DNA from 3 places in the Anaerospora sp. genome. Region 1 is predicted to be linked to each of the others. Evidence: riboswitches for the same ligand, from Rfam matches in the RefSeq annotation. Region 1 holds a riboswitch; each other region holds the start of a gene.
What was found. A riboswitch is a leader RNA that binds a small molecule or an ion and turns the genes downstream of it on or off. The one in region 1 is predicted to bind cyclic di-AMP.
Positions count from the first base shown of each region.

Region 2: linked by a shared signal. The riboswitch ahead of RTR76_RS05035 (3D domain-containing protein) and the one ahead of RTR76_RS20495 (peptidoglycan-binding protein) in region 1 are both predicted to bind cyclic di-AMP.
Region 3: linked by a shared signal. The riboswitch ahead of RTR76_RS10890 (NlpC/P60 family protein) and the one ahead of RTR76_RS20495 (peptidoglycan-binding protein) in region 1 are both predicted to bind cyclic di-AMP.

Region 1 covers NZ_DALZUO010000046.1:11,769-15,047, reverse strand. Annotated here, with positions in the region: gene RTR76_RS20505 (alpha/beta hydrolase) at 1-59, opposite strand, end outside; gene RTR76_RS20500 (PaaI family thioesterase) at 64-492, opposite strand; gene RTR76_RS20495 (peptidoglycan-binding protein) at 644-1,234, opposite strand; cyclic di-AMP (ydaO/yuaA leader) riboswitch at 1,283-1,426, opposite strand; gene RTR76_RS20490 (L,D-transpeptidase family protein) at 1,463-2,182, opposite strand; gene RTR76_RS20485 (DHHA1 domain-containing protein) at 2,291-3,279, shown strand, end outside.
Region 2 covers NZ_DALZUO010000004.1:42,408-45,686, forward strand. Annotated here, with positions in the region: gene RTR76_RS05025 (chemotaxis protein) at 1-231, shown strand, start outside; gene RTR76_RS05030 (amidohydrolase) at 321-1,469, shown strand; gene RTR76_RS05035 (3D domain-containing protein) at 1,486-1,884, opposite strand; cyclic di-AMP (ydaO/yuaA leader) riboswitch at 1,891-2,022, opposite strand; gene RTR76_RS05040 (FAD-dependent oxidoreductase) at 2,162-3,279, shown strand, end outside.
Region 3 covers NZ_DALZUO010000011.1:61,166-64,444, reverse strand. Annotated here, with positions in the region: gene RTR76_RS10905 (hypothetical protein) at 1-193, shown strand, start outside; gene aroH (chorismate mutase) at 265-624, shown strand; gene RTR76_RS10895 (glycosyltransferase family 2 protein) at 792-1,748, shown strand; cyclic di-AMP (ydaO/yuaA leader) riboswitch at 1,815-1,944, shown strand; gene RTR76_RS10890 (NlpC/P60 family protein) at 1,950-2,612, shown strand; gene RTR76_RS10885 (ABC transporter ATP-binding protein) at 2,686-3,279, shown strand, end outside.

The DNA.
Region 1 (3,279 bases):
GGTCTGTGTATGACGGCTTGTAAAACGGAGTTTTTTGCTGCAATAGTAACATTCTGCACGCGATTACTCATTTTCAAAACGGCCAATGACACAGAACGTTCCGCGGCTTTTTGCTGCCAGCTTACCCTGGCTGTCGCAAATATCTGCCTCTACCACAATAGTTTGGCGTCCATTATGAATGACTTTAGCATCAGCTAAAACGGTCGTACCGGCAGATACACCTTTAATATAATTAATATTCATCTCAATGGTAACTACTCGCTTACCGCAAGAAGCACAGGCTACCCCCATTACCGTATCCGCCAGAGACGCCAACGCTCCGCCGTGGGCTGCGCCATACAAGTTAGCATGCTTGTCCGCTTTGACCGGCATAGTAAGTTGTACATGGCCTTCTGCAATACTGACAATTTGCATTTCCAGCAATTTTACATAGGGGTTGCGATCATATATTTCCATTAAATGTTGTTGAAGCCACTCTACCGAGCTATTCATGATGCTTCTCTCCTTACACTTTCTGATAAGATTAGAAAAGACTTGGCTTTCACCAAGTCCTATAGGACGCAGGTGGAAGCCTATGTCATTCTTATTTCGCAATCAGAAAGCTACATTTTCTGTAAGATAAAAAACAGGCGCATGCGCCTGTTTAATCAAGAATATACACCGTCACACGCTGAACGCCAAAATCCATCGCCTGACCATGACTGTCAAAAGCAAGATCAATCCGGTTGCCTTTTATTGCACCACCAACATCATCGGCAACAGCATAACCATACCCTGGAATATATAATCTGGTACCAAGCGGTATGGTATTCGGATCAACAGCCACAATGCCTTTATGAACAGGGTTGCCGCGGCTGGTACGATTGGAATTACCGGTATCATAAGCCGAGTAAGCAGAAGCCGTTACAACAAGCGATCTACTATAGCGTGAAGGCTCGGCACCAGCACGTTCTAAGTAACCCCAGGTTTGCTTGCCAACTACTCCATCAACTGAGAGCCCATGAATACGTTGAAATTCTTGTACCGCCTGGTATGTAGAATTACCAAAGATACCATCAACATCGCCACTGTAAACGCCAGCATCAGTCAATAGTTTTTGCAGCACCTGTATCTCATCGCCACGCATACCCTGTTTGAGTAACTTATCCCCTGGTGCAGCAAAGACAGCCGCATTCGTGAATAGTATTACTGACAATAAGACAGTAAGGAATAGAATCTTTTTCAATTGGTCCACCTCTCTTTTGGTGTGCCGTTGAGAATACTGCTTTGAGCAGAATACATTCTCAGCGGTCTTTAAGCCTCCGGGGTTAGCTGTCGGGATAGGGAAAAGAGAGAATTGAGAACACGCCCCTTCGCATTTTCGCGAATTATCCCCTGTAAATTTATGTGGTTCCCCCGTACTGTGTAGATTCGGCTCCACAATCTATATTACAACAATTTAATTCTTTGGTCAAACCTGGGGCTATACGCCTAACGTTTCTACCACAGCTTTGTTGACGACTCCCGTCACTTCCAAGCCTTTGTCCTGCTGGTATTTGCGGACAGCTTCCTCCGTTGCCCTGCCATAGATACCATCAGCACGTTCGTGAAGATATCCCATTTCTTTCAGTTTGATTTGCAAAACAACAACATCAGCACCTGTTGTCTGGTACTTCAATACGCGCTGTATCTTTACGTTTCTTCCTTCTATTTTCACCGGTGTTCCCACCGGAATCCATTCAAACAATTCCTCAACATCTTTATTGCGCATTCGTATACAGCCATGGCTGGCAAACTGCCCAATAGACCAGGGTTTATTGGTGCCATGAATGCCATAGACTCCCCAGGGCACGTCCAGGCCCATCCACCGTGTACCAAATCCGGTTCCCCAGTTATAGTCCTTCCAAACCACATGCCATTCACCGATTGGTGAAGGTGTTCCACTCTTGCCGACAGCAATCCGGTACTTTTTGAAGAGCTTTTCATCACTATATACTTCCAGCATCCGGTTCGCTAAGTTGATCGCGATACTGACATTGCTGCCTGGTACTCCTTCCACCACCGGATTATCCTGAATAACAAACTCCCGTTCATCAGCAAATTCAAAGCCGATAATGCCAAAGACTAAGCTCAATAAGACGATAGCGGTAATGCTATAGTAAAGGCGCTGCCGGCTGCACGGAAATGACCGAAAATAAATCATACCCTGCCCCCTTACGTTATTAGTTACAGATATATATGCATTCCAGGATGAATGTATTTCCGGAATAAGCTATAATGAAGCTATGCTAACAACTTGGAGGCGATCCTTGTGACCGATCTTTTATTTCAAAATAACAGCTATATTCGCCAGTTTCAAAGCCGGATAAAAAAAACGATCACCCTGCCTAACGGCAATGTGGGCGTCGTGCTGGAGCATACCGCCTTTTATCCTGAAGGAGGCGGACAACCTTCTGATAAGGGACAGATAAATGGTATCCCGGTGAATGATGTCTACAGCGAAGGAAGCGATATCATTCACGTCATGTCCGACCTGCCGCAAGCCGGGGCAGTAGAAGCTGCAATTGACTGGTCACGGCGCTTTGACCACATGCAGCAGCATAGCGGACAGCATATTTTATCAGCCACCTGCCATGAGCTGTTTGGAGCAGCTACGGTAGGCTTCCATCTGGGCGCGCAATCCAGTCAGATTGATCTTGACCTGCCTGGCTTTACTGACGAGCAGATGAATGCTGCAGAACAATTATCGAATGAGATGCTTTATGGCAATAAGGCTGTACGCATTCACCAGGCTACGCAAGCCACTCTGCATGAATACCCGCTGCGTAAACAACCTGCTAAAGATTTTGCTGCGATTCGCTTAATTGAAATAGAGGGAATCGATTGCTGTCCCTGTGGCGGAACCCATGTAGCAGCAACAGGTGAAATCGGCATGATTAAAATTCGCAGCTGGGAAAGAAAAAACAATGCAATTCGTCTTGATTTTGTGTGCGGTTATCGTGCTCTTGCTGATTATCAATACAAGAACCTATTAATAAAAGAACTTTCCGGACGCCTGTCAGCACCGGGACCACAACTGCTCTCAACTTTAGATAAGCTGTTCAATAAAGCAGATGAAACAAATCGGCAACTGGCAGCCGCCAGACAAGAGCTCAACGTGCAGCTTGCCGGCAACCTCTACCGGCAAACAGAACCGAAAAAGGGAATAAAAATCATTGTATATCAGTTACTAAATTCATCTCCCGCTGATGTAGCCGGACTTGCCAAGCAGCTTGTCTCTTCGCCTGCGACAGTTGCACT
Region 2 (3,279 bases), on a different contig from region 1:
GAAAAGCTGAATTTAATCATTACTGATATTGAGATGCCTCAGATGGATGGTCATCATTTACTTAAGCGCATCAAAGATCATGAAAACCTGCGTGCACTTCCGGTCATTATCTTCTCTTCTCTTATCAATGAAGAAATGCGCCGTAAGGGCGAAGCACTCGGAGCTGCTGCTCAGGTTACAAAACCGGAAATTACTCAGTTGATTGATTTAATTGACCAAAAAATTCTCTAAAATTGTCAGGACTAAACATAATTTGTTTAGTCCTGATTTTATTTTGTCCAACTGTTTAAACTAAGCATATACTGTCGTTGGAGGTATTTATGCTTGCAATAACTGGTGGTGTTGTTCATACTGTTTCAAACGGAACTATTGAAGGGGCCGTAATCTTAATTGATAAGAAAAAAATTATTGCCGTTGGCCAACATATTGCCATTCCTGCCAATGCAACCGTTATATCGGCTGCAGGCAAAGAAATTACTCCCGGGTTAATCGACTGTCACACCCATCTCGGTATTGCCGAAGAAGGTGTAGGACAGGCTCACGTAGACAAAAATGAAGTAAACTCCCCGCTCTGTCCACATTTGCGGGCCATAGATGCCATCAATCCCGAAGATCAAGGCTTATCTGACGCATTATGCGGTGGAGTGACGACTATTATTGTTACTCCTGGAAGCGAAAACGTGATTGGCGGACAAAGCGTTGCGATTAAAACACACGGTACCGTAATTGATCACATGATCCTTCGCCAGCCAGCAGGGATGAAAATTGCTTTTGGCGAAAATCCGATCCAAATATACATGGCAAAGGACCGTCCTCCCTCAACACGCATGACAATTGCAGGCATGATCCGGGAACAGTTGGTCGCTGCTCAAAATTATGCAAATAAGATCGCTTCAGGGACAGGCGAACGTGACCTGCGCATGGAGGCACTTGTACAGGTGCTGAACCGTGAAATACCGCTTCGAGCTCACGCGCACGCGGCAGACGACATTATGACGGCAATCCGTATTGCTGATGAATTTAATCTGCTGCTTACACTGGAGCATGCAACTGCGGGACATAAAATTGCAGAGGAAATTGCCAAGCGTTCTATTCCTGCCGTTATCGGTCCCTCCATCACCGCCAGAGTTAAAGTCGAGTTAAAGGACCGTACCTACCGCACACCGGCCCTGCTCCATGAAGCCGGGGTAAAAATAGCTTTAATCACCGACCATCCATTCTTGCCGATTAATTGCTTACGCTTAGAGGCTGCTTTAGCGGTAAAAGCAGGCTTACCCCGCGATGAGGCATTGCGAGCAATTACCTTGCATGCTGCTCAAATTATTGGAGTGAGTAACCGGGTTGGCTGTATAGAGGCTGAAAAAGACGCGGATCTAGTTATCTTTGATGGTGATCCATTCGCTATTTCAACACATGTTACTACCGTCATTGTCGATGGGCAAATAATAGGAAAAAAGCCCCAGGCTTAGCCTGGGACGCTCCTCTTTACTTTACAATATATACTTTTGCTTTTTGCATACCGAACTCATACGCTTCGTCTACAGTTGCCATAGCAATGTCAATTCGCTTCCCTTTAATAGCTCCGCCTGTATCCTCAGCGGTAGCATAAGCACCATGTCCGTCGGCAAATTCAATATATACACGTGAACCTAAGGGAATAAGCTTAGGATCGACGGCAATAATGCCTGGACGAACTTTCGTTCCCATGTGCGTCAAATCTCCCCATTTACCATTATCATGTGCACCGGGGGCATAAGCAGTTGCTACCATCTCGATAGCCTCTGATTTAAACTGACGTTCTGCAGCCTCGGCTGACGCTTTTGAACTAAGAGCGATCGCTCCTATGAAAAAAAGTAACCCTAAAGTCATAAAAAGTTTATTCATGATAGTCTCTCCTCTCTATATGCCTACGAGGTTAGCTGACGGGTTCGGGACAAGAGGATATCCCTACCGCAGAAATTCTGCGGATTCACCCCAAATATGGTTCCCCCGTTTTCCTGGGAAATTCGGCATAACACGTATTCTACAGCATACCTGGAAGTTTGACAACCCACCGTCATTTGCATGATCGTCTCTAATTACCTGTCCTGGCTGATTATCGTGCTCATCCTTCCGTATACGGACTTTTTTCTTATTATGCAACGTAAGGTAAGTGAATAACATGATAAACAGAGTGTTTTCTTTTAAAAAACCTTATAAAATTAATCCGGACAGTATAAAATCGCAAACAACAAATCAAGCTCCCGCCGGGAAATTTGATGTCATTATCGCAGGAGCCGGACCTGCAGGCAGCACAGCCGCTTATTTTATGGCACAGCAGGGACTGAAGGTTTTACTCCTGGAGAGAGGGTGCTACCCCGGTGCGAAAGTCTGCGGTGGAGTAAGCATCATTGCAGAGCATACTCATAAACTTTTTCCTAATTTCTGGGATGAACTTGAATGGGAACGAATGGTAACTGACCAGTCCTTCTGGTGGATGACAGAGGATTCCGTACTAAGCACCCGATATCAAAGCAAGCGGTTAGCAGCGGCTCCCTACAATCGCTTTACGATAAAACGTATCCATTTATATCAATGGTTGGCACAAAAAGCGATAGATGCCGGAGCTATCCTGCTTAATAATCACCATGTATCTGAAGTGCTTTTTAAAGACAATCAGGCAATTGGTGTAAAAATAGCTGAACCTCATCCTAATTATTATCTGGCCGATATCATCGTGTTAGCTGATGGCGCGAATTCCATGCTTGCCGAAAAATCCGGCCTTATTCACCGCGTATCACCACTTAATATGTCTCTTTATGTAAAAGAAACCATCTCCCTTTCCGCTGAGATTATCGAAGAACGATTCAACTTATTACCCAATGAAGGAGCCATAATCGGGTTATACGGTTATCCAACAGCCGGCATGAATGGAACAGCGTCTATTCATACTTTCAAAGACAGCATCAGCTTAAATGTCGGCATGTCCGTAGCTGATTTTGCCCAGTCGGGTACTCGGCCATATGAACTTTTGAATCGCTTAAAAGAACATCCCAATATTAAGCATTTACTTAAAGACGGTAAATTAAAAGAGTATGGCAGCGCGCTTATTCCGGAAGGCGGCTATACTAGTATTCCAAGCCTCGTACATCCGGGAATTATGATTACTGGCGATGCTGCCGCTCTTGTTAATGGTGTTCATGGAGTTAATCTAGCAATGTGGTCGGGTTTTTTTGCAGCTAAAGCTGCTACTGCCGCTAAAATAGTCCGTGACTTTTCAGAACGAAAGCTTTCTCTATA
Region 3 (3,279 bases), on a different contig from region 1:
TACTGTTTTTGGACAACAACTATGGATTGATGCTCAGTCGGTTACTCTATATAAAGCACATGGCAGCGTCTTTTGCTGGAAAGACCTTGAAGAAGGAAAATACGTAGAACTAAATGAAAAAAATAAAGTTTGCCCTGTTTGTGGCTGGTGGAAGTGCCATACCTGCGATTCCTGCCGCTGTAATAAACTATAGTGCATAGTCTGGTAGGATTTATTTTACTGAGCGGCGAATACTAACATATTCCAATAAGAGAAGGTGTTAACTTGCTGCGAGGAATACGGGGAGCTACTACGGTTGAAAATAATGAACGTTCCAGCATTGTAAAGAGAACCTCTGAGCTATTAACTAAGTTGGTGGAAGAAAATAATATACAGCTAGAAGATATTGGTGCTGCTATATTTAGTGCCACTCCTGATATTACGGCTGCTTTCCCGGCTGCTGCAGCCAGGGAAATTGGCTGGAGTGAGGTTCCGTTATTCGGTGCTCAGGAGATGGACGCCGATAATGGCCCGGTAATGTGCATACGTGTCTTGATTTTGTTAAATACGAATAAGCCCCAAACGGATATTCATCATATTTATCTTCATGGTGCTCAGGTATTGCGTCCCGATCTGGTAAAATAGGCAGAAAAACCGGCTGGAGTGTGGGCATAGGCTTACGCTTGAGCCGTTTTTTATGAGGCATTTGCTGCCTGTTTTTCCATATAATATAAATGTCATATTCATGCTTATTGCTAGTGAACTATGGCTGAACCATGCAATGCGAATAAGCATGAAAGGAGCTGTAAGTAATGTTGATTTCAATTGTTGTGCCGGTTTTTAATGAAGAAGACAATATTGACAACTTTTATAGAGAAGTTGTTAAGAATATGCAAGATTTAGCTTATACCTTTGAAATCATATTTGTTGATGACGGGTCGAGAGATGCAACCCCGTTGATTCTTGATCGTTTGGCCAATTGTGATAACCGGGTAAGGGCTTTAGTGCTAGCCCGCAATTTTGGACACCAAATTGCCCTTACCTGTGGCTTAGACCATGCAGATGGTGATGCTGTAATCACAATGGATGGCGATATGCAGCATCCGCCATCTATGCTGCCCTTACTGATTAAGCAATGGGAAGAAGGGTATGAGGTTGTACAGACTATCCGGACAAGTACGGAGGGTGTCTCCTGGTTTAAAAAGCTCACCTCCCGCCTATACTATAAATTAATTAATAGTGTGTCTAATGTGCATATCAATGAAGGCGGTTCGGATTTTAGACTGTTAGATAAAACTGTAGTTACAAGCTTTCGTCGCTTTCGTGAACGGGCGCGTTTTATACGCGGCATGATCAGCGCTATAGGCTATAAGCAAATATTGATTGAATTTACTGCTCCTCCTCGTTATGCAGGAACAACAAAATTTTCGCTAAAGGGAATGCTGCATTTTGCGTTGGATGGGATTACCGCTTATTCGAAGCTGCCCTTGCGCATTGCTTTTTACATTGGCGTGTTATGCGCACTGGGAAGCTTTATTCTTGCTTTACATGTGCTGTATATTAAGGTGTTTACGCAGCAGGCTGCACCAGGCTGGGCAACGATTACAGCCAGCATTTTAATGCTTGGTGGATTACAACTGGCCGGATTGGGTGTTATTGGTGAATATGTGGGCCGCATTTTTGAAGAAGTTAAACAGCGGCCGCTGTACTGGCTGCGCGTTGATGAGGCGCAACCGGGAAGGTCGAAAAAAAAGGAGGATCTCTCCTAGTTTCTGTCAGAATCCTTGTCTTAAGTGGCAGGAATTTGCAACTTGATGACGAATGGATAAAAGATGAGCAGAGAAAAGCCGAATCCAGCTCAGGTACGGGGGAACCAATCAAAGGGGTGAAACTTGCTTTCGTGCAGGTAGGGGGCCTACAACCCTAACCCGTCAGCTAACCTCGGAGGCTGTCGAGAGGAGCACAGACAGTTGCATAAGTTTCTCAGAACAACGCTTTGCTTTTTGATGCTCTTTAGTGTAGCATCGCTTGCCTCAGCTTCTGCTTTTATGCAGGGTGATGAAGGACAAGACATCTCCATGATACAGTCGAAATTGAGCTCGCTTGGTTATCAAGTAGGCGTTGATGGCGACTTTGGAGAACAGACGACTATTGCCGTTCAAGCCTTTCAGAGAGATCATGGCTTGACTGATGACGGTGTAGTCGGAGCTCAAACTTTTCGGTTGCTTATGGGCCGCGAAATCCCAGTAAGCCGCGACTCTTCGACAACCACAGTCAGGCGCCTTATTCAAACCGCTAATCGGTATGTGGGCGTCCCGTATGTTTTTGGCGGTACTACGCCGAATGGATTCGATTGCTCCGGGTTTACGCGCTTTGTATTTGCGAATTATGGAATACAATTGCCACGTGCAGCCGATGAGCAGTATGATGTCGGACAGTCGGTATCGTATAACCGCTTGCAGCCGGGGGATTTAGTATTCTTCTCTACATATGCGCCGGGTGCTTCGCACAGCGGAATTTATCTCGGCAACGGGCAATTTATCAGTGCTACATCCAGCCGCGGTATTGCTATTGACCGCATGGAAAGCAGTTACTGGGGTGCCCGGTATATCGGAGCCCGCCGGGTGTTATAGCAAATTTAGGGAAGGCGTAACCGGCCTTCCCATTTTTTATTGCCTATTTTACTTAGTTTTACCGGAGGCCATCATGCTCAAACTATATTGGAACAGCTTTATATGTCCTTATTGGCCAATGGTGACAACTGCAATTTGCTGCTTTATCATTGCGAGTTTGGCTGGCCTGGCTGCGCCTGTTGTCATTAAATATCTCATTGATGGTGCCCTAGTCGCTCAAGACCTGGCCTCGCTGCATCTAATCATTGGAGCCATTGTGGGTCTTTATCTTGTAAGGGGCGCTTTTACTTACATATATGGTTATACTATTGCCAAGGCCGGAAATCAAATGGTTGCCAGACTGAGACAAGATATGTTTGCCAAGCTGCAACATCAGGATTTTGCCTTTTTTGTTAATACCTCTACCGGTGAGACGATTTCCTTATTTACGAACGACTTATGGTTATTACAGCAGGCTTTTTCTTTTGGTGTACCCGATATGCTGGTAGAGTCGTTAAATTTAACTGCTATTATGGCTATTATGATTTATTTTGACTGGGAATTGGCGCTGGTTACCTTTGCTACGGTACCATTCATTATTGGGGCAATCGGCTTTTTTAATAAGAAGATTGCATCACTTGGTGAACTTGTGGAAGAAGCCCTGGCAAGAGTAACAGAGAGCTTAGAA